2 regions of the Priestia sp. SRI_019 genome follow, and region 1 is predicted to be linked to the other one. Evidence: a T-box and tRNA genes for the amino acid it is inferred to sense, from the RefSeq annotation. Region 1 holds a T-box; the other holds one or more tRNA genes.
What was found. The T-box of region 1 lies ahead of alaS (alanine--tRNA ligase). A T-box ahead of a tRNA ligase gene usually reads a tRNA of that ligase, here a tRNA-Ala.

Region 1 (11,781 bases):
AACAGATTTCTCCACAATTTCGTCTCCTCCAATTGGAACAATCCCTTTTTGTAAATCAATTAAAACAAGCGCTGTTTTAGTAAAATCGATGTCTTTCATCTTCATCTTTCCTTTCTTACATATCTTTTCTATTCTCTCTGTTTTTTAAAATCATATAAAAAAAGCTGACGCGTGTCAGCTTTTTTACTTACGAGCATTCAGTAGAACGCTTCCAACCGTATGTTTTACTTAACAGATACAATTTTCACTGACATATCTCCACCAGGAGTTTGAACAGTTACTTGATCTCCAATTTGTTTGCCCATTAGACTTTTAGCAATTGGCGAATCATTTGAAATTTTCCCTTCAAACGGATCTGCTTCTGCACTACCTACAATTGTATACGTTTCTTCGTCACCATCTGGCAACTCTACAAATGTTACAGATTTACCTAATGATACAATAGAAGAGTTCTCTGCATCTTCTTCAATAATTTTCGCATTGCGAATCATATTTTCAAGCGTTGTAATACGGCCTTCTACGAAAGCCTGCTCGTCTTTTGCAGAATCGTACTCAGAGTTCTCCGATAAATCTCCAAAACTGCGGGCAATTTTGATACGCTCTACAACTTCTTTACGTTTTACTGTTTTTAAATATTCTAGCTCTTGCTCTAGCTTTAGCTTTCCTTCTTCTGTCATTGGAAATACTTTTTCTTGTGCCATAATACCTTCACTCCTTCTTGAACTCAAAATCTCTAGTGTATACAGTCCATTTCTGTATGTACAAAAAATTTTCCACTCTGTGGAAAAATCAGTTAATAGAGAAATGACAGCTTCAAAATAGAAGCTGCTCGTTTCTCTATTCTTTATAATGTTTGTGTTTAGTTAGCAGAATATGTCTGCATTGTCTTCAAAAAAATTCCTGCATCTATGCTATGTTATTATAAAATGGCATTTTGTTCAAGAATTGTTTGAATTTTAGTGACCATCAAGTCAATCGCTACGTGGTTTTGACCGCCTTCAGGAATGATAATATCTGCATAGCGTTTTGTTGGTTCAACAAACTGATTATGCATCGGGCGAACGACAGATACGTATTGATCAACAACTGACTCAAGCGTACGCTCTCGTTCTTTAATATCACGAAGCATGCGACGAATGATACGAAGATCCGCATCTGTATCCACGTATAGCTTGATATCCATTAAATTACGCAAGCGCTGATCTTCTAGTACAAGAATACCTTCTAAGATAATAACATCTTTTGGTTCTTCTTTAATTACCTTCTCAGAACGCGTATGAATTGCGTAATCATATACCGGTTTGTCAATGCTCTCATAATTTAATAAGTTTTGCAAGTGTTCAATCAGCAAATCATTATCAAATGCTAAAGGATGATCGTAGTTTGTTTGCAAACGCTGTTCAAACGGTACATCGCTTTGATCTTTATAATAATAGTCTTGCTCAAGAAGCATAATAGAATGCCCTTTAAAATACTCATAAATAGCTTTGGTTACAGTTGTTTTACCAGAACCGGATCCACCAGCGATACCGATTACAACGGGCTTTTTCCCCATTTTATATTTAAATCCCCTTTCGCATCATGTTATATGAAAATAGAGGTTGGTCCACTTTAAATTTCACAATTTGCAGCGGATGACGCGCAGCATCTAGTTCATTGCCATCTTCGTCCCAAATTTTATCTATTTTTTGCGTAAAGTTTTTAATTTCCGGACCGAAAAATTCCACTTCTTCTCCCGGTTTAAAATAGTTACGCTGTTGCAATGTCACGATGCTTGTTTCTTCATCATAATTCAATACTAAACCAGCAAAATCAAATTTTGTTTTCTTGCCGTGTACGCCAAACATTTGCTCATCCACTCCAGGAACTCCTTCAAAAAAGGCAGGAGCCGTATCGCGATTTGCACATTTGTCTAGCTCATCAAGCCATTCTTTTTGAATCACAAAATTCTCAGGATCTGCACAGTATGCGTCAATCACCTTGCGATATACGCTCACCACTGTTGCGATATAGTGAATCGACTTCATACGTCCTTCAATTTTTAAGCTATCAATACCCAGCTCAATCATTTGAGGGATAGATTGAATTAAATTTAAGTCTTTTGGACTCATTGCAAACGGATCGTCTTGCTCATCAAATAAAGCCGTTTCCGTTTTACCGTCTTCTACTTTAAATAAATCATAGTCCCAACGACATGATTGACAGCAGCCTCCGCGGTTTGAATCACGCGCTGTCATATGATTACTTAGCACGCAGCGGCCTGAATAAGCAATACACATCGCTCCGTGAATAAAAGCTTCAATTTCAATATCCACTTTTTCTTTCATTTCGCGCATTTCTTCAGCACCCGTTTCACGAGCAAGTACAACACGTTCTAATCCTTCTTCTTTCCAGAACTGAACGGCTTTCCAGTTTGAAAGTGATTGCTGCGTACTTAAATGTACTTCAAGCTTAGGTGCAACGCGTCGACAGGTTTCGATAATTAACGGATCAGCTACGATGATTCCAGAAACACCAGCGCGCTCTAATCCCATTAAATAATCTTCAAGTCCGTCCATATTTTCATTATGAGCAAAAATGTTTGTTGTAACATAAATACGTGCGCCGTATTTGTTCGCAAACTGAACACCTTCTGCCATTTCTTCAAATGTAAAGTTATCTGCATTTGAACGAAGGCCAAACTCTTTTCCTCCGATAAACACAGCATCTGCTCCATAGTGTACGGCAACTTTTAATTTTTCAAGGTTACCGGCTGGAGCTAACAACTCAGGCTTCTTAGTAATAACTCGTTTACCTTCTACTACAGTATCGATTTGAACAGCCATCGTTTGTACCTCCTTTGTTTATCTTTCTTTGCAAGCTTTTTAATATACCGTTTCTTTAAAGAAAAACCCTGTGTCCAACGGGCGGTTAATTGGCTGCAAGCTTTCAATTTCTTCTAACAAATCGTCTTTAACATTTTCGTATTCTTCACGGTCATCTACACATAAATCAATCGCTTGACGATATTTTTTTGTTACTTCTAAAATATATTGCGGTGACTTTAATACGCCGTCAATTTTGAATACATCTACTTCAGCGTCAATCATCTCGGAAAGCTCGTCGATAATGCACATATCATTTGGACTCATAATGTGCGTTCCATTTTCATCTTCGAAAATTGGATACTTATTGTTTCGCTCATTATCAAGTAAAAACATATCTTTTTCTACTTTACGATTTTCAATTTCCATGACTTTTCCTTGATACTCAAAGTAGTTGCCAAGAAGTGAACGTTTTGATTGGAACATACACGTCATGCCATGCACCTGAACTTCAATTTCTACCTCGGCTTTTTCTTTGATATCAATGATGCTATCCATGCTTAACTCACGAGCAAGAACTGCACGCTTAGCTCCTTTACGCCCCCAGTAGTTACATGAATACCAGTTTGTGCCCGTTGTCTCAGTACTCCAGTGCATCTTCATTTCTGGAGCTGTTTCACGCACTGCCATCAATACAGCAGGGTCTCCAAAGACAATCGCATCCACGCTTGCTTCTTTTAAGAATAAAATATATTCATTTAGTTCGGCGATTTTATCATTGTGAAATAATCCGTTCATCGCTACGTAGACTTTTGCATTATGCTGATGAGCAATATTTACAGCTTCTACGATATCTTCACGTTTGAATTCACCTGCTAAACGCAAACCGTAGCGCTGTTCACCAACCATAATAGCTGTTGCTCCAGCTTGTAGTAATGATTCGATTTCTGAAACTGCAGTTGGTGTCACTAATAGTTCTGGTTTTTTCATTCTTGGTCACCTCTTTTAATACTAATCGCGATTCCGTCTCCAATAGGGAGAATAGTTGTATAATAATCGGGATGATTCATCAGCCACGTATTGTATGCCTGAATTTTTTTAATTAAGCTGCGGCGTCGACGTGTTTCTACTTCGGCCAAATCGGTCGCTACGTGACCTTTAAATAGTACGTTATCCGAAATAATCATTCCTTTAGAAGATAGCATCGGCTCATAATGTTCAAAAAAACGCTGATACTGACCTTTAGCTGCATCAATAAACACTGCATCATAAGGACCATGACGTTCAATCTCATCTCTAAGCTCTAGTGCATCTCCAAGCAACGACACAATTTTATCTTGTTTTCCCGCCCGTTCAATAAATTCTTGCGCTTTTTGGTAACGCTCTTCATTTCGTTCTACCGTAACCACTCGTGCCTCTGGAAGCGCATGGGTCATTCGAATAGACGAATATGCAATCGCTGTTCCAATTTCTAATATATGTTTTGGCTGATGAAGACGAAGAATTTGCAATAGCGTTTCAACACCAATCAATTCCATAATCGGAACGTGATGTTCTTTTGCATAAGCTTCCATTTCTTCAATAAGCTCCTGGCGCTTAGGAATAAGCTTTTCCACATACTGCTCTACGTTTTGTAAAAGCAAAACACTTCCTCCGTTCTCAGAAGTACATTTTACATTATGTTTTCATAACGTTTTATTACTGCAAAATAGTAAGACAACTAGTCTATTATAAGTTTTTTTCGTTTTTACGTAAACCCGATATATTTTAACATAAAAGATGGGGAATGCGAAGTATCGCGATTCCCCAATTTTAAATTTCCAATTATTTTTCGGTATTTTGCTTTTCTTTACCTGTAATATGCTTGGCTTTTTCTTTGTTATGTTCTTCTAAGGTTTTGGTAAAAATAACTTTTCCTTCAGGTGTGGCCAAGAAGTATAAATAATCTGTATTGGCTGGATGTAACGCAGCTTTGATTGACATCAAACCAGAGCTGGCAATTGGTCCTGGAGGCAACCCTTTTACTTTATACGTATTGTAAGGAGAGTCCACTTCTAAATGCTTATAGAACACGCGGTCTTTATGCTCTCCTAAGGCATATAAGACGGTTGGATCCGTTTGAAGAGGCATATTTTTTTCAAGGCGATTATAAAAGACGCTGGCAATTTTTTCTCGGTCGACTTTTGCAGTTGCTTCCTCTTCAATCAGAGAAGACATTGTTAACAATTTATGTGCACTGAATTTTTTCTTCTCCATTTGCCCACTGTACTGACCTAATACATTATTTGTTTTCCCTACCATTTTATCCAATATTTCATCTAACGACACATTTTTATCATAAAAATCATACGTAACGGGATATAAATAACCTTCTAGCGGATGTTTAATATCTTTTTGCATCACTTCATCCGTTACTAAATCTGGATATTTTTCTTTCATTTTATTGACGAATGCCTTATCGTCTAGCTTTTTCATGACTTCGTCTTTTGTAAACTTTGTATTTTCAGCAATGATATCAGCAATTTCCACAAGCTGGCGTCCTTCTGGAATGGTGACACGAATATCAGGTTGTTTTGAAACCTCGCCTTTTTCCATTTTTTCAACCATTTCCCCTAAACTCATGGAAGGAGAAAATAAATACGTTCCAGCTTGAAATCCAGACACATGGGTTAATTTTACGTAATAGCGAAATGCACTTTTGCTTTTAATTAAATCTTCTTTTTTCAATACCGTACCAATCGATTGGACGGAAGAACCTTGTGGAATGGTCACATTTACTTTTTTATTGCTGTTTCGATCCACGGGCGTTAAGCGGGATTGAGCATAGAAAAATGCACCGCCAACTAGTAAAAGAAGTACGATAATTGTAATAAAAATAACTCGTTTTTTTCTTGAACGATTAGGTGGTAAAAATGTTTGTTGCGACAAGCAGCTTCCTGGTTAAATCTACTTCTGTAAAAGAAGATACAACCAGTTTCACCTCTTTTCTTCTTGATTTTTTATAAGTATAAACAGAGAGGAGACATGAGATTGCGATTCATTCGTATCGCCTATAGGTGTGAGATGGTATCGCTTCCTTAAATTCTCGCCTCTTCTAAAATTTTTCCATGATTTATGTTATTGTCTGCCCAAAGTCTAGTTTCATCCGTTCAAACAATGAATTCTTTTATTAAAATGCACTCTCACACGCAGGAATTATTATACTACAATTTATCTTATTTTTCGTCATTATCATACAATCTGCCCTAAGAATGCAAGGAAAAACCTTTTTATATCTAAATAGAACAGCCGCTATGTAAAAAAAAGCTGATAACGATTGTCATCAGCTTTTTCACTATAATTATTCGCCTTCTTCGTCAAGGAATGTATTAACCATTTCCTCAACCATGTCCCACTCTTCTTCTGTTTCAATCGGTTGAAGCTCACCGTCTTGACCATCTTCACTTGGTGTGAAAGCAGATGCATGAATTTCAATTTCCTCTTCATCATCTTGGTCTGCTCCGATTGGATAGTAAATTACATATGATTTGTTATATTGATCAGAATCAAATGTGAATAAAATTTCGCATAGCTGCTCATTTCCATTCTCATCGACGATTGTAATTTTATTTTCTTCTACGCTCATGTTTGCACCTCATTTTATATTGTAAGCTCTTAGCTTAACTTTTTCTTCAGCGAAAAGCAAGCCGTTCAGTTATTTCACTTCCCTTTTACGTACAAAAGAATATGCAAAAGGGAAATTCATAACTTTTCAGCTGAGGCAAAGCCTGCTGCTTTTCTTACTGCTTGCTGTCTAAGTATCCTTGAAGAATCATAACAGCTGCCATTTTATCGATTACTTTTTTGCGTTTCTTACGGCTTACATCGGCAGACAGCAGTACTCGCTCTGCTGCCATCGTCGACAAGCGCTCGTCCCACATCATCGTTTCAATGTTAAGTTTTTCTTTGACGTTGTCAGCAAACTCAATGCACGCTTCGCCTCGAGGGCCAATCGTACCATTCATATTTTTAGGAAGACCCACTACGATTTTCTCTACGGAATATTCGTCAATTAGCTGCTGTAAACGAGGATATGATTGCTCCATCTGCTCATCTGCAATTTTAATTGTTTCAATTCCTTGCGCTGTCCATCCCATTTCATCACTAACTGCCACGCCAATTGTTTTGGTTCCTACATCTAATCCTAATACGCGCATTTATGAATCCTTTCGATGCTGTTGTAAATAAGATTTAACAAGTTCTTCAATGAGCTCGTCTCGCTCTAACTGGCGAATTGTATTTCTCGCATCGTTATGACGAGGAATGTAAGCAGGGTCTCCTGATAACAAATACCCAACGATTTGGTTGATTGGGTTGTAGCCTTTTTCTTGCAGTGCGTCATAAACCGTAAACAATACTTCATGTACGTTTGTTTCAGCTGGCTCATCTTGAAAATTAAATTGCATGGTTTTATCAAATGAACTCACGGTCCCACCTCACTCTCTTAATTTGTGAACACATTGTGCACTATGCTAAGTCTTATTTATATTGTACACCAAGAAAGAGGAGAATTAAACGGATTTAACCCATTCTTCTACAGTGCCAAGTGCTTTTTCAATTTGGCTAGCGTCTTTTCCTCCAGCTTGCGCCATGTCAGGGCGTCCGCCTCCGCCTCCGCCGCAAATCGTCGCTACTTCTTTAACAAGTTTGCCAGCGTGATGGCCTTTAGCAATTAAATCTTTTGTTACACCTGCAATAATATTTACCTTTTCACCTTGTGGAGAAGCTAATACGATCACAGCGGATTCTAATTTTTGTTTTAAATCGTCAACCATTGCACGAAGGTTATTCATATCCGTTGCATTCACTTTCGCTGCTAGGACATTCACACCATTAATGTTTTGTACGCGGTCAACGAGATTGCCAGCTTCAATATTGCCAAGCTTTGTAGATAGTGAATCATTTTCACGCTGAAGATTACGAATTTCTTCTAGCAATCCTTCAACTCGCCCTACTAAATCACGCGGGTTGGATTTTACTTTTGCCGCAGCTTCTTTTAGTAAGCCTACTTGATCGTTCATTAACTGATAGGCAGCTTTTCCAGTTACAGCTTCAATGCGTCGAGTACCTGCACCGATTCCGGATTCTGATACAATTTTAAATAAACCGATAACAGACGTATTTGGTACGTGACATCCACCACATAATTCTAAGCTGTAGTCGCCTACTTGTACTACGCGCACGACATCTCCGTATTTCTCACCAAATAGCGCCATTGCACCCATCGCTTTTGCTTCGTCAATTGCTTTGTTTTCAATTTGTACAGAGATGCTGTCCCAAATCTTTTCATTAACGATTTGTTCAATTTTCTCAAGCTCTTCCTGTGTCACTTGACCAAAGTGAGAGAAGTCAAAGCGCAAGCGATCCGCTGTTACTAAAGAACCCGCTTGATTAACATGCGTTCCTAACGTATCTTTTAATGCTTGATGCAATAAATGCGTTGCCGTATGGTTTTTCACAATAGCACTGCGGTTTTCTTCATCAAGCGCCGCCGTATATGTTTCACCTTTTACAAGCTCACCGTTTGTTACAGCTACCGTTTGGACATTTTGGCCGTTTGGCGCTTTTTGAACGTCTTTTACTTCAGCTGTTCCTGAAGCACTTTGAATCGTACCTTGGTCCGCAATTTGACCGCCGCTTTCTGAGTAGAATGGCGTGCGGCTTAAGATGACTTGCGCTTCTGTTCCAGCTTCAGCGCGGTCAACAAGCTCACCGTCTACAATAATTGCTTCAACAACTGTTTCTACTTCATTTTTATCATAACCAACAAACTCACTTGCAACGGTTACTTCACCAAGTACGCCGCCTTGAACTTGCATAGAGCTAGAATCTTGACGAGCAGCACGCGCACGCTCACGCTGTGCTTCCATTTCGCGTTCAAAACCTGCATGATCAATTTTCATGTTCTCATCTTCTGCATATTCTTCCGTTAATTCAACAGGGAATCCATACGTGTCATATAAACGGAAAACATCTTCGCCTTGTACCATATCACTGTTTTGCGCTTTTTCTTTTTTAATAACGGTTGCCAAAATAGCTAGTCCGTCATTTAACGTTTCGTGAAAACGCTCTTCTTCATTTTTTACTACGCGCTGGATAAAATCCGTTTTTTCCTTTACTTCCGGATAGAAATCAACCATGATTTCACCTACTACCGGCACTAGTTCGTACATGAACGGACGATTAATGTTTAGCTTTTTAGCATAGCGAACTGCTCGGCGTAACAAACGGCGCAGCACATACCCACGGCCTTCATTTGAAGGAAGCGCACCATCACCTACAGCAAATGTTACCGTACGAATATGGTCAGCAATAACTTTAAATGCCGTATCTTGTTCATCGTTTGTACGATATTTAGCGCCTGAAATGTTTTCTGTTGCTTCAATAATCGGCATAAACAAATCTGTATCAAAGTTTGTTTGCACGTCTTGAATAACAGAAACCATACGCTCTAAGCCCATTCCCGTATCGATGTTTTTCTTTGGAAGCGGCGTGTACGTGCCATCAGGATTGTGATTAAATTGAGAAAATACAAGGTTCCAAATTTCTAAATAACGCTCATTTTCTCCACCTGGATATAATTCCGGATCAGTTAGGTCATTTCCATATGCTTCTCCGCGATCATAAAAGATCTCTGTATTTGGACCACTCGGACCTTCTCCAATATCCCAGAAATTACCTTCTAAACGAATGATGCGCTCTTTAGGCACGCCCATTTTTTCATTCCAAATCTTAAATGCTTCTTCATCCTCGGGATGAACTGTTACAGATAGCTTATCTGCGTCGAACCCAATCCATTTATCGCTCGTTAAGAATTCCCATGCCCATTGGATGGCTTCTTCTTTGAAATAATCACCGATAGAGAAATTACCAAGCATTTCAAAAAACGTATGATGGCGAGCCGTTTTACCCACGTTTTCGATATCGTTTGTACGAATGGATTTTTGTGCGTTACAAATACGCGGATTTTGAGGAATAACACGACCATCAAAATATTTTTTTAATGTAGCTACTCCACTGTTAATCCATAATAAAGATGGATCTTCATGCGGAACTAAAGATGCGCTTGGTTCTACATCATGGCCTTTTTCTTTAAAGAAATCTAAATACATTTGACGAACTTGTGCTGACGTCAGTTTTTTCATGATTGGTCCTCCTTTAATACTCTTCTTATTTATAGACAAAAAAATGATGACATAAAAGCATCTATTTTCTCTGTGTACAAAAGCAATTGCTAGTTATTTGCACACAAAAAAACTCTCATCCCTGTAGCAGGGACGAGAGTTGAACTCGCGGTACCACCCTGATTATAAATGCCAAAAGCATTTATCACCTTCATAGCGTTAACGTTGCTGACACGGCAGGTTTTAGCCTGCACTCTGGACTAGCGTTCCGCTGCTCTTTATTTAGCGCTTCTTTCAGCCAAGGAAGCCCTTCTCTAAAAACCAGTGTGCAACGTACTCGATCCATCATTGTGTTTAAAATATGTAGCGTTTTCTTATGGCGATATTATGACAAATTAACCGCTCTTTGTCAATGTTTGAGCGTATAAGAGCGGATATGCAAAATAGATATTTTAATGACTGCTAAAATTGGCACAGCCAAAATGAGACCCAATACTCCTCCAAATTCTCCTCCTAAAAGGAGCGCAAGCATGATAAACAAAGGATGAATATGAAGGCTCTTTCCTACGATAAGCGGAGACAGCACATTTCCCTCTAGAAACTGCAGCACAAAGATTATAATGACAATGGTAATAACCAACTTTATCGAGATTGTGGCTGAAATAATAGCCGCTGGAACCGCACCAATAATCGGGCCAAAATAAGGGATGATATTCGTTACGCCAATAATGAAGCCTAAAAGAAGTGCATAAGGTACATGAAAGAACCACAGTGCCGCTGTGGCAATCACACCAATAATGAGACAAACAAAAAATTGCCCTCTAATGTAATTGCCGAGTGATTCATTCACATCCGATAAAAAACGTTCACCTGGTTTGTGCCACTTTTTAGGCGTGACATAAGCTGTTGCTTTCTTAATAGAGGAAAAATCCTTCAGCATATAAAAAACAATAAATGGAATAATGATTAAAATCAAAAAAGAGGTAATCAATGACTTTAATCCTTCCGCCACTTTTGTAAGCCACACGTTGAGCGTAGCCTCTACATCATCAATGCTGCCTTCAATTTTCTCATGTACACCGTTTGGAAGTGAAGTTGTACGATCATGAATCGATTCTACCCAATGTCTATATGTATTCGTAAAATGAGGCAGCTGTTCGTTTAAATCTTTTACTTGTTCCACAAAAATAGGGTACGACTTATAGGCTCCAAACCCGATTCCTCCAAAAAAGATGATGTAGATCAGTAAAATAGCTAGAGGACGAGGCACGCCTTTATCATGCGTTTTTTCAATAAGCGGATGAAGTAAATATGTAATGAATGCTGCAATAAAAAAAGGCAGCAGTGCTTTTAAAAACATGTAAATAACAGGAAGCCATAAAAACTGGACTTTAAAAAAGACTAATATGCACAGCAGCGCTAATAACAGCAGTCCGAATCTATAGAACCATTTGAATGAACTATCTTTCAACGTAAACTCCTCCTCTCTTCTATTTTTTGATAAAGAAAGGAGTTTATACATGCAGTTGTCTCTTCTGCCTGCAAAAAAGCACTATTGCAGCTCAGTGCAATAGTGCTTTTTTTATTAGTGAATAGCTTTCATCATACGTTTACGCATTTTTTTCATATTTCTTTTTGTAAACATCTCTCGATCATCTGCCATTTTAAATGCATAAGCTCCAAGACCGAAAGCGACTACTGACGGAATGATTCTGCCCATTGCTCTTCCTCCCGGTAAAAAAGAATTAGAAATTGATTGTGCGCTCGTCGTCTGAGAATAAATCATCAAGCGAGCTCAATGTTCCATCTTCTTC
Region 2 (11,781 bases), on a different contig from region 1:
ACGCAGTAAAAGAAATGGTTTTAACTACAATTATGGCTTCTTCTCGTAACTTATTTGCTGGAGTTGAATGGACAAAAGGATTAGACGGCCAAGGTGATCAAATTCCTAAGTTAGTTGAAGCAGGTAAAAAACAGTTTGTTGGAAAAGAAATCAAAGGTAAAACATTAGGCGTTATTGGTTTAGGTGCAATTGGTGCTCTTGTAGCAAACGACGCGCTTGATTTAGATATGGACGTAATTGGTTTTGATCCATTCATTTCTGTTAATACAGCTTGGAATTTGTCTCGCAACGTACAGCGTGCAATGTCTCTAGAAGAACTATTTGCAGCATCTGACTATATTACGGTTCACGTTCCATTAACGGACGACACAAAAGGTGTTTTCAATAAAGAAACGTTTAGCATCATGAAACCTGATGTTCATATTTTGAACTTCTCACGCGGTGAGCTTGTAAACGAAGAAGATATGAAAGCTGCTCTTGAAAGTGGAAAAGTTGGACGATACATTACAGATTTCCCAAATCAAAATGTCTTGAACATGAAAAATGTTGTACCAATTCCTCATTTAGGGGCATCAACTCAAGAATCAGAAGAAAACTGTGCGGTAATGGCAGCACGTCAAGTGAAAAATTTCTTAGAAACTGGAAACGTTAAAAACTCAGTGAACTTCCCGAATGCATCTCTTCCTTACACTGGGAAAAAACGCGTAGCTGCTTTCCATCACAACGTTCCGAATATGGTAGGACAACTTACGCAAGTATTCTCAAACTACAATTTAAACATCGCAGATATGGTGAACAGAAGCCGCGGTGAATATGCGTATACAATGATCGATATTGACAATCAAGTAAGTGACGAGATTGTGCCTGAGCTAGAAGAAAAAATTGGTCAAATTGAAGGAATTATTACAAGTCGTATTATCTAATTCGGTTACCCTCATATTTTAGTGTTGCAGCCCTAACTTAGAAAAGTTAGGGCTGTTTTTACATAGTGTTTATCTTCATATCATTTCCTTCATTCCCATAGCATATAGAAATACCTTTAAAGAGGTGAGCGTTTTGTCAGGAGAACTGATAGGAATTTTGATAGGGTCACTCATCGCGCTGGCAGGAACATTCATTACGTCTGTCGTAGCCGTAGTGATGTCGAAAGAGCAATACAAGCAAGAGCTTCGGAAAGCATTTATCCAAAAGAAAGTTGATGCTTATACCCATGTGTGTCAAGTTATTCTAGCAATAAAAAATGATTTACTGACAATAACCGTTTCTTCAGCCGGCTTAAACTGGACGGCTCAATCTATTAACAAACTAGCAGATGTGTGTATTACGGAAGGGCTATGGATTGATGAAGAAGACAGCAAAAAGCTGGAGGTCCTGCAGAAGCAGCTTTCAAAGTTTGTATTGGATGAAATAGAACTGTCTAGACATGATATTCTCACAGCCTGTTATGAAATTGTTGAATATTGTGAAAAAAAAGTAAGAATTCTTCATTTTATGACTACAAAAGAATAGGTGATTACTACTTTAAGAAGTGATAGTAGAAGTATTAAAAAAGCATTGGAATATAAAGTCAAAAAACAATCCGTTTATACACCAGCAGTCGACGAGGGCATTAAGCGATAGGAAAAGATAGGCTCAGTACCGGGTCTATCTTTTTGCGTTTATATAAAGATTAAATATATTATGCACGTGTCCAAGCATTTATAGAAAAACCTCATAAAATATAGTACAGAAAGGAGATGATTGTATGTCGAATTACGAGTCGAGCAAACCTTATATTAAAGCTGTTAATATACCTAATCCTTTATATCAATCTTTAAAAGGAGACTATTTTGTTGGACAAACTGAGCCTATTCGTTTTGGTGGAAATAGAAATGCTTGGGGCGGGTTAGTTAACCCTTCTGGCTCCGGAGTAGATTTATTTGTGAATGCTTTTACTATCACTAACTATTCCAATGAACCTTTTACTGCTGAAATTTGGTTTAACTCTATCCCGCCTGGAAAAGGAACAACTTCAGACAATGTGAGTCCAGCAAATACTACAATACGTTCAAAGCCAAAAGGGAAAATTAAATTTGCAGAAATGGTAAAAGGCTTTCCTGCTAAAGGGGTAAACGTATTTAACCGTGTTGTTCCGCCGAAAAGTACATTAGTAAGTGATGAAGATGGCAAATTTATCTTTCCAAACAATGGTTCATACGTTATTTTCTTAGTTTCTCCGGGAAACAAAGAAATTGAAGCTGAAATTGCATATGGATGGTTCGAGAAAAAACGTAAGAAGGACTGTTAACTGAATAGGCCTTAACGATTGTATAAGCTATTTAATATTTCATACAGTTCTTAACAAACAGTAAGTGTTTATGAAAAGAACTTTGCAGCAACATACAAAGTTCTTTTTTTATAGCTTGCGTTTTTTCGTTTAATTGTGGATATAACTAAAGAAAAACAAAGCAAGCAAAAGGATAATTCCAACTACACAAGCCATTTGAATGGTATTTAAGGATGTTGATAACTAAGGGATTAAAGCGATAATACATAAAACTAAGCTACCTAGTACAATAGCAAAACGAATAACAAAGACAACTGTTATAGAACGAATGCCACATACAGCTGATATACTAATCACTTCTTTGTAGAATTAAGTAACCTTTTCGTCAAGGGTATAAGCATGCTTAACATCTCACGTTAATGTCTACATTCACATTATCTTAAGTTTCAATTCATACTGGCTTTATATAAATTAATCATACTGAATGTATTAATAAAAGATATGAGGTGGAACAATGTTCAACAAGCTTTTTAAACTATTTACAACAGAAAACGAGATATCTAAAGATAAAGAAGTAGATCTCCACGAAGAGAACGATTTTAACGAAGTTTGTGATGATCATTTCATTATAGATGAGTATTAGAAACCCTATAAAACGCTGCAAAATTTAAAGAATTGATTGAGTATATCTGTATAACCAGTAATTGTACAAGGGTCGTAAAGGTATACTTTTACGGCCGATTAATATTGATGAATTGCTTTTTACATGAAACAATGCGAAAAAAATGGGCATCCTAGAAGCAAAAGGAGGGGATAGAATGAGCAAAGAACCAAACGATGAAACAAGTGAAGGGCTGAATCAGCTTTTTGAAATCATCAATGCAAAAGGCGACGAGGGCGAACTTAGAGAAATTGTCAGCAGGAGCAGTGAAAAAAATAATCATAAAAATCATGAGGATCAATCGTAAAAAGAAAATAAAAAACCTCTTCATGGAAATCATGAAGAGGTCAGATGAAATAGTATTGCAACCATTCCATCCTGCAGAGTTTTAAAGTGTTTTAAACTCTTGATACGACTGGTTTTATGGAACTGATGGGATTCGAACCCACGACCCCTTGTCTGCCAGACAAGTATTCTCCCACTGAACTACAGTCCCGATTATGTAGAGCCTTTATTGCGTGTTGACTCTACTATATTTTAATACGTATGGCGCGCGTTCGCAATAGTTATTTTCAGTGTTTTCTAATTTCTTTATATGAATATTAACTTCTAAAAAAATCATTTACTTCTTGTTTGTACGTATAAAAAAAACTTGGAATTTGGTTTGGTTCCAATCCTTTTGCAGCGTATTTGCTGATGGATTCGTAGTACCATTTCTGCTTTTCGAATCCTCTTTTAAAGCTATTCCAAATCGTATCTCCTTGCTGATCGTAGCTTTCTTTTAAAGACCGTAAATTGTCTAATTTATCTGCTACAATTAAAGATTTCACTTCAAGAGAACCAGTTTTCACGATTTGAATTGTATGCTGTTTACGTTCTTCCCAGCTTTTTGATTTGTCTTCTGTATGAGCTTCAACAATACCCGCTACTTCTAAACCAAATCTTTGTATAATTTCTTCGAGTGTTACACTTGTATCTTCTACAGCATCATGCAGATAAGCTGCTGCAATTACTTCTTCACTAAAACCTGCTTTTTCTAAAATATTACCTACGTTAATAGGATGAACAATATAAGGTATATCGGACAGCTTGCGCATTTGGCCGCTATGAGCGTGTTCTGCATATCTACGTGCTTCTTTTATTAAAGACATCATATTCCTCCACTTTTTATTCAGTATATCTTCATATTATTAGTATAAACGAATATAGCTTTCCTCACTTTATAAAATTGCACAAATTCATTTCTTCTAATAAGGAAAGGCTACCAAAATCCCTTCTTACTGTAGTTTTTTATAAAGCCTAATATCTATTTAATAGGCCTGTATCAGTTGCCATTTCCTTTTTTGTTCATAGTTTGTATGAAGGAGTGATAGCAATGCAAAACCGTAATAATCAAAATATTAAGGTCATTGATGTTTCTCATCACAACGGAACAATTGATTGGGCAAAAGTGGCGTCGGATGGTGTAAGAGGCGCATATATTAAATTAACAGAAGGTACAACCTTCTTAGATAAAAAATCGTATGATAATTATACAGGAGCAAAAAATGCAGGTCTACGTGTAGGCTTTTATCACTTTGCTCATGCTGATAATGATCCCATTGCAGAAGTTAATTTCTTTTTAAATAAATTAGGCAGCATGAAGATTGATTTGCCTCATTGCTTAGATTTGGAAGAAAATAAAGGGAAAACAAAAGCCCAGGTCACAGCCTTTGCAGTTAGATGGATGGAGTATATTGAAAGGAAAACAAGCATTACGCCTATTCTTTACACGGGGTATAGTTTTATTAAATCCAATTTTACAAGCGCTGTAGCAAGATATCCGCTATGGATAGCTCGTTACAGTGGAAGTAACCGTTCTAAGGGATTTGCTAACCCAGGTGATACGACGATTTGGGATAGATGGTCTATGTTTCAATATACAGATCAAGGAAAAGTAAACGGGATTAAAGGCAATGTTGATATCAATGAAATGGATCTGGATTTCTTTAATAGTATTAATACAGGCGTGACGGTGGTGGAAAATAATAAGCCATCAGCACAATTACAGCAAGGTGATAGCGGACTAGCTGTAAAAGAACTGCAGCAAAACTTAATTAAATTAGGATTTGAACTTTCCCAGCAAGGGACCGATGGTCAATATGGCAGTGAAACTGTTGCGGCTGTTAAAGCTCTTCAAGAAAAGTATGGATTAACGTCAACTGGAAAAGCTGATGAGAAAACATTAGCTAAAATGATGGAATTACTCAAGGGTGTAAGCAATCCTGTCGAAGAATCATTACCAAAGGTTACTTCACTCGGAGAAAAGTATTCTTTTCAAGTAAAAGCGAAGAAGGATATTGGAGTCTACAAATATGCGAATATAACAGAGAATTTTAGAGCGATAAAAAAAGGCACGGTATTTAGTGTATATGGCTATACGAATGCAGCATGGGCTGTTCCAGGCGGATTTGTGCAAATGAAAGACGTAGAACCTATCCCAATTACAATTAAAACAGGCGGATTAAGTAAAGACATGGAAACAGAGTTTCGTGCTTTCTTAAAAAATGAAGGAATCGACAGTGAATTACACGTACATGCAATAGGTAATCCATCCGCTGAACTTACCGCAGCTGGGCTGGATTTTGTAAAAGTTAAACAGTTTTTAGATAAAAAAGGCTGGTACTACAAGCAATAAACTCCCGCTCCGAAGAGCAGGGGTTTATTTGGGTATTTTGTAAAAAAAGAATAGCAGAGATGAATTAAGTAATTAAAATATGTTCTAAATAACAAAGTAGGTAATAACAAAAAAGTTTCTATGTATAGTTCACCTCTAACAGTCATATTTTTAGTCAACGGCTCATGGAGGGTGAATAAATATGAAAAATACGCAGATTCGAATTGAAACACTATCCTATCACTATGAAAGTATTATGGTAAATGATGAAGTAGAGCGTGCGATAAAAAGTATCGAAGTGACGTATCGAGCATATAAACATAACCACATTTTAAACGGACATGTAGTACTTTCAGGAGAAGAGATTTACGATCTTCAGCAGCTGACTCACGCAGTGGCTGGGAAAATAAAAGCGGAATTAGAAACTACATAAAAAAGTGCCTTTCTTTAAATCTTAAACCAAGATTAAAGAAAGGCGCTTTTTTATTAATTGTTAATTAAACTGCAAAAAGAAGAAATTAAAGTATGTTCTAAATAAAATATATAAATAAAAAACATAGCCTCTAAGATAATTCCTTAAAGCATACACATTATCTTTGCATTGTGAACTTTGTCTCTTTTACCACTACTTTTCTTTTACTATGTGTAAGCAACACGCCGCATAACGTAATGATGCTTCCCACAATGGAAGCTGCACTCGGGATATCTTTTAAAAGCAGCCACGCTAAGAAAAAGGACAGCGCAGGAGTTAAGTAAAGAGAAATGGCAGCCTCAGCAGAACCTATACGCGATGTCAGATAAGCGAGTACCATATAGGGAATAACGGTTGGAAATAATCCTAAATATGTCACGCTTATCGCTGATCTGACAGAGATATGTGCAAGTTCTGTTTCTAACCCAGGTAAAAAAACAAGCATAGAAATTGTAGCCCCCCAAATACTGTACGTCACAAAAGAAAGAAAACCATACTTTTTTAATAAATTTTTTTGACATACTATATAGATGCTTTCTGCAAGGGCAGCTAGCAGGATCAGTAAGATTCCATTAATTGAGTGTACAAAGTTCTCTTTGCTGAAGGTTAAAAGTGCAATACCTGCAAAGCTTACTGCAGACCCAATCCATTTTCTTTTTCCAAACTCCTCCTGAAAAAGAAAAATAGCTAAAAGCGAAGAAAAAATAGGAGTAGTCGAGACCAGTAAACTCGCAATACCCGCACTCACCGTTTTTTCTCCAATGTTTAATGCCGTGTGATATACGGTAAAACCTAAAAAACCGAGTGCTAAAAGAAGTGGAATATCTTTTATATCAGGCAAGCGCATGCGTGTAGCTATTACAATAACTAACAGTACTAAAGAAGCAATACTTAACCGAACAAAAGCAAGGTGCTGAGGAGAAAACGATTCCAGCCCTATTTGAATAACTGGAAATGCTGAAGCCCATAAGCTAATCATCAGTATATGTAAGAACACCAGACTAAACGTTAATTTCATGCCTATTCATCTCCATTTTTCATTTTGAATCCAACCAGTATCTATTGTGGTTCCCATGTTAATAAACATTTGATAAAATGTCTTCAACCAGTTTAAAAGCAATTAACCCAACCACTTTAAAAACAGGAGTAAATGTATGAATCAAGGAAACAGTTCAAGTTATCCAAAATACAAACAAATCATTGATTTTATGAAAGAGAACATTGCGCGTGGAGAATGGCCGATTGGAAGTAAAATTCCTAGTCAGCGAAAGCTTGCTGCTATGTTCGATGTTAACCGAAGTACGGTCATCACGGCATTAGAGGAATTAACAGCGGACGGTTTAATTGAAGGTAAGATGGGAAAGGGAACAATCGTTATAAATAATACGTGGACACTTTTGGCTACGACTCCGCCCGATTGGAATGTTCATGTGAAATCAGGTATGCATCGTCCGAGTCAAGCAATGGTACAAGATATTAATGAATCCGAATTTAACTCAAACCTTATTCAATTAAGCAAAGGAGAGCTTTCACCTGACATATTCCCTAAAGATAAAATGAAATACGCTATGGAAAAAGTAGCAAAAAACATGGAGGTTCTGGGATACGAAGAACCAAAGGGGTATTTTCCTTTACGAAAAGAGTTAAGTGCGTATATGAAAACAACGGGGATTGAATCTTCTCCAGATTCTATTTTAATTGTTTCCGGCGCTCTTCAAGCTCTTCAGCTTATTTCAATTGGACTGCTGCAAAAGAACTCTTCGGTTTTGCTAGAAAAACCTTCTTATCTATACTCCTTACATGTATTCCAATCAGCGGGAATGAAACTCAAAGGTCTTTCTATGGATGAGGAAGGAATAAAAGTAACAGCTATAAAACGCGCCGACCCTCAAGAAGGGCAAGCTATTTTATATACAAATCCATGTTTTCATAACCCAACGGGAACATTAATGTCACAAAAAAGGCGTTACGATTTGCTGAAAGAATGTGAGGAACATCAGCTTCCTATTATTGAAGATGATTTATACCGCGAATTATGGCTAAATAAACAGCCTCCGTTGCCATTAAAGGCTTTAGATAAAAATGGACACGTGTTATATGTTAGCAGTCTTTCTAAAACATTAAGCCCGGGATTACGTATCGGATGGATAGTCGGCCCAGCACCAGTCATTGAGCGTTTGGCGGATATTAAAATGCAAACGGATTATGGATCTAGCTCATTGTCTCAAAGAGTAGCAGCAGAATGGTTTAAAAATGGCTTATATCAACAGCATATGGAAACGGTACGAATCGAATTGCGAACAAGAAGAAAAGTTATGCTGAATGCATTAGAAACATATGCAGGAGATGTAGCAACATGGACGAATCCTGAAGGAGGCTTTTTTATATGGGTGCATATTCAACCTTCTATTTCAATGAAATCTTTATACTCTCGTGCTTTAAAAAGAGGGATATTGCTTAATTCCGGAAGTATCTATGCACAAGAAACCGGCAGTTATCTTCGGCTTTCTTACGCCTATGCCTCTTTACCAGATATCGATAAAAGCATTAAAATTCTTGCTGAACTTATTCGAGAATTGCAAGTACAGTAAAAAGGAATAGCGAATAATCCGCTATTCCTTTTTACTTGTATCAAACTCTTCTTCCTATAAAAAACTCCAAGTAACAACTGACTATATATTACCGTCTATAAATCCATGTTATTTTTTATGATAAAAATAAGTTAAGAAGACTTTTAATTTGCTTTCTGTACGTTTTACATGTAAATCGTGAATGGTTTTAACTACGTAATCGTTATCAAACATTTCCAACACCTCAATTATTGTTAAGTTTCCTGTTTGTTATAGTTTATGAAATAATCAGACGCATATCATCCGCCATCAGCTGTAACTTTACGGTTCATCTTTTACAACTAAAGGCTGAAACGTACGCTCATAATTGAACGCACGAATAACAGGATATGCAAAAAAATGAAAAGTGTGCACGTTTTGTTTTAAAAAAGGCTATATCTTAAAAAAAGAAAATTGTCACACACATTTATGAATATGTATCTACTAAGTAAGAAGACTTTTTTAGTTGGTGGGATTGAAGGTGAAAAAGATGGATGAATTATTTAAAGATCTTGATGTGTACAGGACGCAAGAAGAAATGAAGCAGTATTTTGAACATACGCAGAAAATGATTCATCAAAACAGAGAATATATAAAATTAGCTCGACTTAAAAAAGGGCTTTTCAAAAAGTTTTTTGAAGAGTTTTATCCGCTTTATTGCTTCAGCCAATCTTCCTACTGTCCGAGGAATTCAAAATTAAAACTTATTATTGGAAGTCAAGGATACGACGGATTAATTCTTCAGCCGGATGGTACTGAAAAACGAATTGAAATTACTTCCTACAAAGATGGAAAACTGGAATTTGAAGATGCACAGAGGGTCAATTCAGGAAATTTTGCTCTACCCCGTATCCAGACGGAAGGTTCTGTAGAAGAGTATATAGAAAAAGTGCTAGAAAACATCCAAAAAAAGAGCAAAAAAGATTACAGCGGGGCATCCATTCTATTTGTTGTACACACGTTTCATTATTTTGAAGCCTACGGAAAAACTTCAGCTGCCTTTATTCGTACCTTAAAAAAAGAAATGAAGAATACTGATTTTCGAGCGGATAAAATTTATTTATTGGAATTAAATCAGCCAGAAAGTGAAAGTGTTAAGCAAAACATTCATTTCATTAAATAAGAAGACACGCTGCAGATGTTGAGGCGTGTCTTCTTTTCTAATAACACTTAATACAGGTGGATAATTTTGAAAATTACAACAATTAAGTGCTATAATTCAAGTATGAATATGCATTCAGAGGAGGAAAACCAATGGATTTAGCTTATAGAGAGAAAGCTTACGAATATGCCAAAAGATTCGAATCTAGCTATGACGATTATGATGAACGCTATAAGGTGCACAATAATCCGACGGTGTGGCGATTTATGCCGCTGTCTGATTTTCAAGATTTACTGGAAACCAATGCGCTTTTTTTCGCAAAACCTGATGCATTTTCGGACCCTCTTGAAGGATGCTCTTCAATGTGGAACATAGAAGAGCTAAGAAAAAAAGGCGAACGTCATAACCGTACCTCTAGAACCTATATAAGAAAAATCCATGAATTTTCTGCTGTTTCATCCTGGCATATCAATGATTACGAAGCCGCTGGAATGTGGGATCTATATTTAAAGGGGAATGATGGCGTAGCTATTAAAACCACCTATGAAAATTTATTGTGCAGTATTAAAGATTTACGCTATAAAATCTTCTCTGGCAAAGTGCAGTACATAGACTTCCAAAAAGAAATGGTCAGTCATTCTGTATATGACACGTTATTTTACAAGCGCAAATCCTATCAGCATGAAAACGAATTGAGGCTTGTTATTGTAGCAAGTCGCATACACGCTTGGAAGCTGCAAAAGCTATTCGAAATTCAAGGTATTTCCGCAAATCAATGGCAAAAACGAATGGATATCCTTGAAAAAAGATCGTATGATTTTTCTCACGAGCATGGTAACCTCCTTACATGTAATTTACATCAGCTTATCAATGAAATTTACGTATCCCCAAGAAGCGCTCAAAGCTGTGTGGATGAGGTGAAAGCCCTTACCAAGAAACACGGACTCGCTTATAAAAAGGTTATTCAGTCCGACTTGTATAAGGACTATATTTACTAAATGCTAGCGAAGTACACAAAAGCTTAATCAAAAAATGATTAAGCTTTTTGTGTTACAGGCTCTATATTTCCATACATTTCCTCATATAAAATAAAACAAACCTCCAAAGCCTATACGTATTAGATGAATCAGGAGTACAGTATGATTAAAAAAACGCTGTTTATTTTAGTATGCGTGCTTTGTTTGTGTTTGTTTTTTCAATGGGACGTAAAAAAAGGATATAATGCTTACGTTCGTGTACATCCGCTTATCGAAACGCCTGTTTACCAAGGTAAGTTAGCACTGTATGCAGAAGGAAGTAGTTTATATCCTGCTTTATTTGAAGATATTAAAAAAGCAAAAAAATACGTGTATATTCAATTTTTTATTATTCGAGCGGACAACATCAGCATGAAGCTGTTTAAACTATTGAAAGAGAAAGCAGGTGAAGGGGTAAAGGTTAAACTTTCTGTAGATCGTTTTGGAGGAAACGATCTCTCCCGAATACTCATAGATGATCTTAAGAAAAGCGGAGTTGAGTTTACATTTAGTCGAAAAGCAAGCAGGCAGCACTTTTTCTATAGTATTAATCATCGAAATCACCGAAAGTTTGTCGTAGTAGATGGCCAAGAAGCTTATCTGGGAGGTTTTAATATAGGAGAAGAATACTTAGGGAAGCATAAAAAATTGGGCTATTGGCGTGATTACCACTTACGAATCAAAGGAGAAGGTGTTTTTGAAATTGAAAAGCAATTTTTGAAAGATTGGGAAGAAGACACGGGAAAACATATTTCTCCTCAGCGAGTTCCTATCGCTCGCTCTAACGGAGCAAACTATCAGCTGCTGTTTTCAACTGGAGAAGAACTTGAGCAAAAGATGATTGATCTAATCAACCGTGCCAAAGTAAAGCTTACCATTGCTACCCCTTATTTTATTCCAAGTGAACGTTTAATGAATGCACTTATTTCAGCAAAAGAAAAAGGTGTTTCAATCGATATTATACTTCCAGACAATACCGATGCGTGGTTCACTAAACCG

Region 2: it has a tRNA-Ala gene. The T-box ahead of alaS (alanine--tRNA ligase) is inferred to sense a tRNA for this amino acid. The anticodon was not compared.

Annotation. Positions count from the first base shown of each region.
Region 1 is NZ_JBYCZN010000001.1:295,889-307,669, reverse strand. Features, by position in the region: gene AC2YJL_RS01510 (isochorismatase family protein) at 1-105, opposite strand, end outside; gene greA (transcription elongation factor GreA) at 225-701, opposite strand; gene udk (uridine kinase) at 920-1,555, opposite strand; gene AC2YJL_RS01495 (peptidase U32 family protein) at 1,563-2,825, opposite strand; gene AC2YJL_RS01490 (peptidase U32 family protein) at 2,865-3,794, opposite strand; gene AC2YJL_RS01485 (O-methyltransferase) at 3,791-4,447, opposite strand; gene mltG (endolytic transglycosylase MltG) at 4,629-5,732, opposite strand; gene AC2YJL_RS01475 (DUF1292 domain-containing protein) at 6,145-6,429, opposite strand; gene ruvX (Holliday junction resolvase RuvX) at 6,584-7,000, opposite strand; gene AC2YJL_RS01465 (IreB family regulatory phosphoprotein) at 7,001-7,270, opposite strand; gene alaS (alanine--tRNA ligase) at 7,355-9,988, opposite strand; T-box leader at 10,114-10,325, opposite strand; gene AC2YJL_RS01455 (AI-2E family transporter) at 10,377-11,438, opposite strand; gene AC2YJL_RS01450 (YrzQ family protein) at 11,553-11,687, opposite strand; gene AC2YJL_RS01445 (hypothetical protein) at 11,713-11,781, opposite strand, start outside.
Region 2 is NZ_JBYCZN010000002.1:353,527-365,307, reverse strand. Features, by position in the region: gene AC2YJL_RS12185 (phosphoglycerate dehydrogenase) at 1-923, shown strand, start outside; gene AC2YJL_RS12180 (hypothetical protein) at 1,057-1,509, shown strand; gene AC2YJL_RS12175 (DUF6143 family protein) at 1,745-2,287, shown strand; gene AC2YJL_RS12170 (hypothetical protein) at 2,781-2,909, shown strand; gene AC2YJL_RS12165 (hypothetical protein) at 3,085-3,234, shown strand; tRNA gene AC2YJL_RS12160 (tRNA-Ala) at 3,352-3,423, opposite strand; gene AC2YJL_RS12155 (HD domain-containing protein) at 3,530-4,078, opposite strand; gene AC2YJL_RS12150 (GH25 family lysozyme) at 4,303-5,604, shown strand; gene AC2YJL_RS12145 (hypothetical protein) at 5,786-6,016, shown strand; gene AC2YJL_RS12140 (DMT family transporter) at 6,174-7,073, opposite strand; gene pdxR (MocR-like pyridoxine biosynthesis transcription factor PdxR) at 7,210-8,646, shown strand; gene AC2YJL_RS12130 (hypothetical protein) at 9,155-9,787, shown strand; gene AC2YJL_RS12125 (DUF2971 domain-containing protein) at 9,919-10,764, shown strand; gene AC2YJL_RS12120 (phospholipase D-like domain-containing protein) at 10,906-11,781, shown strand, end outside.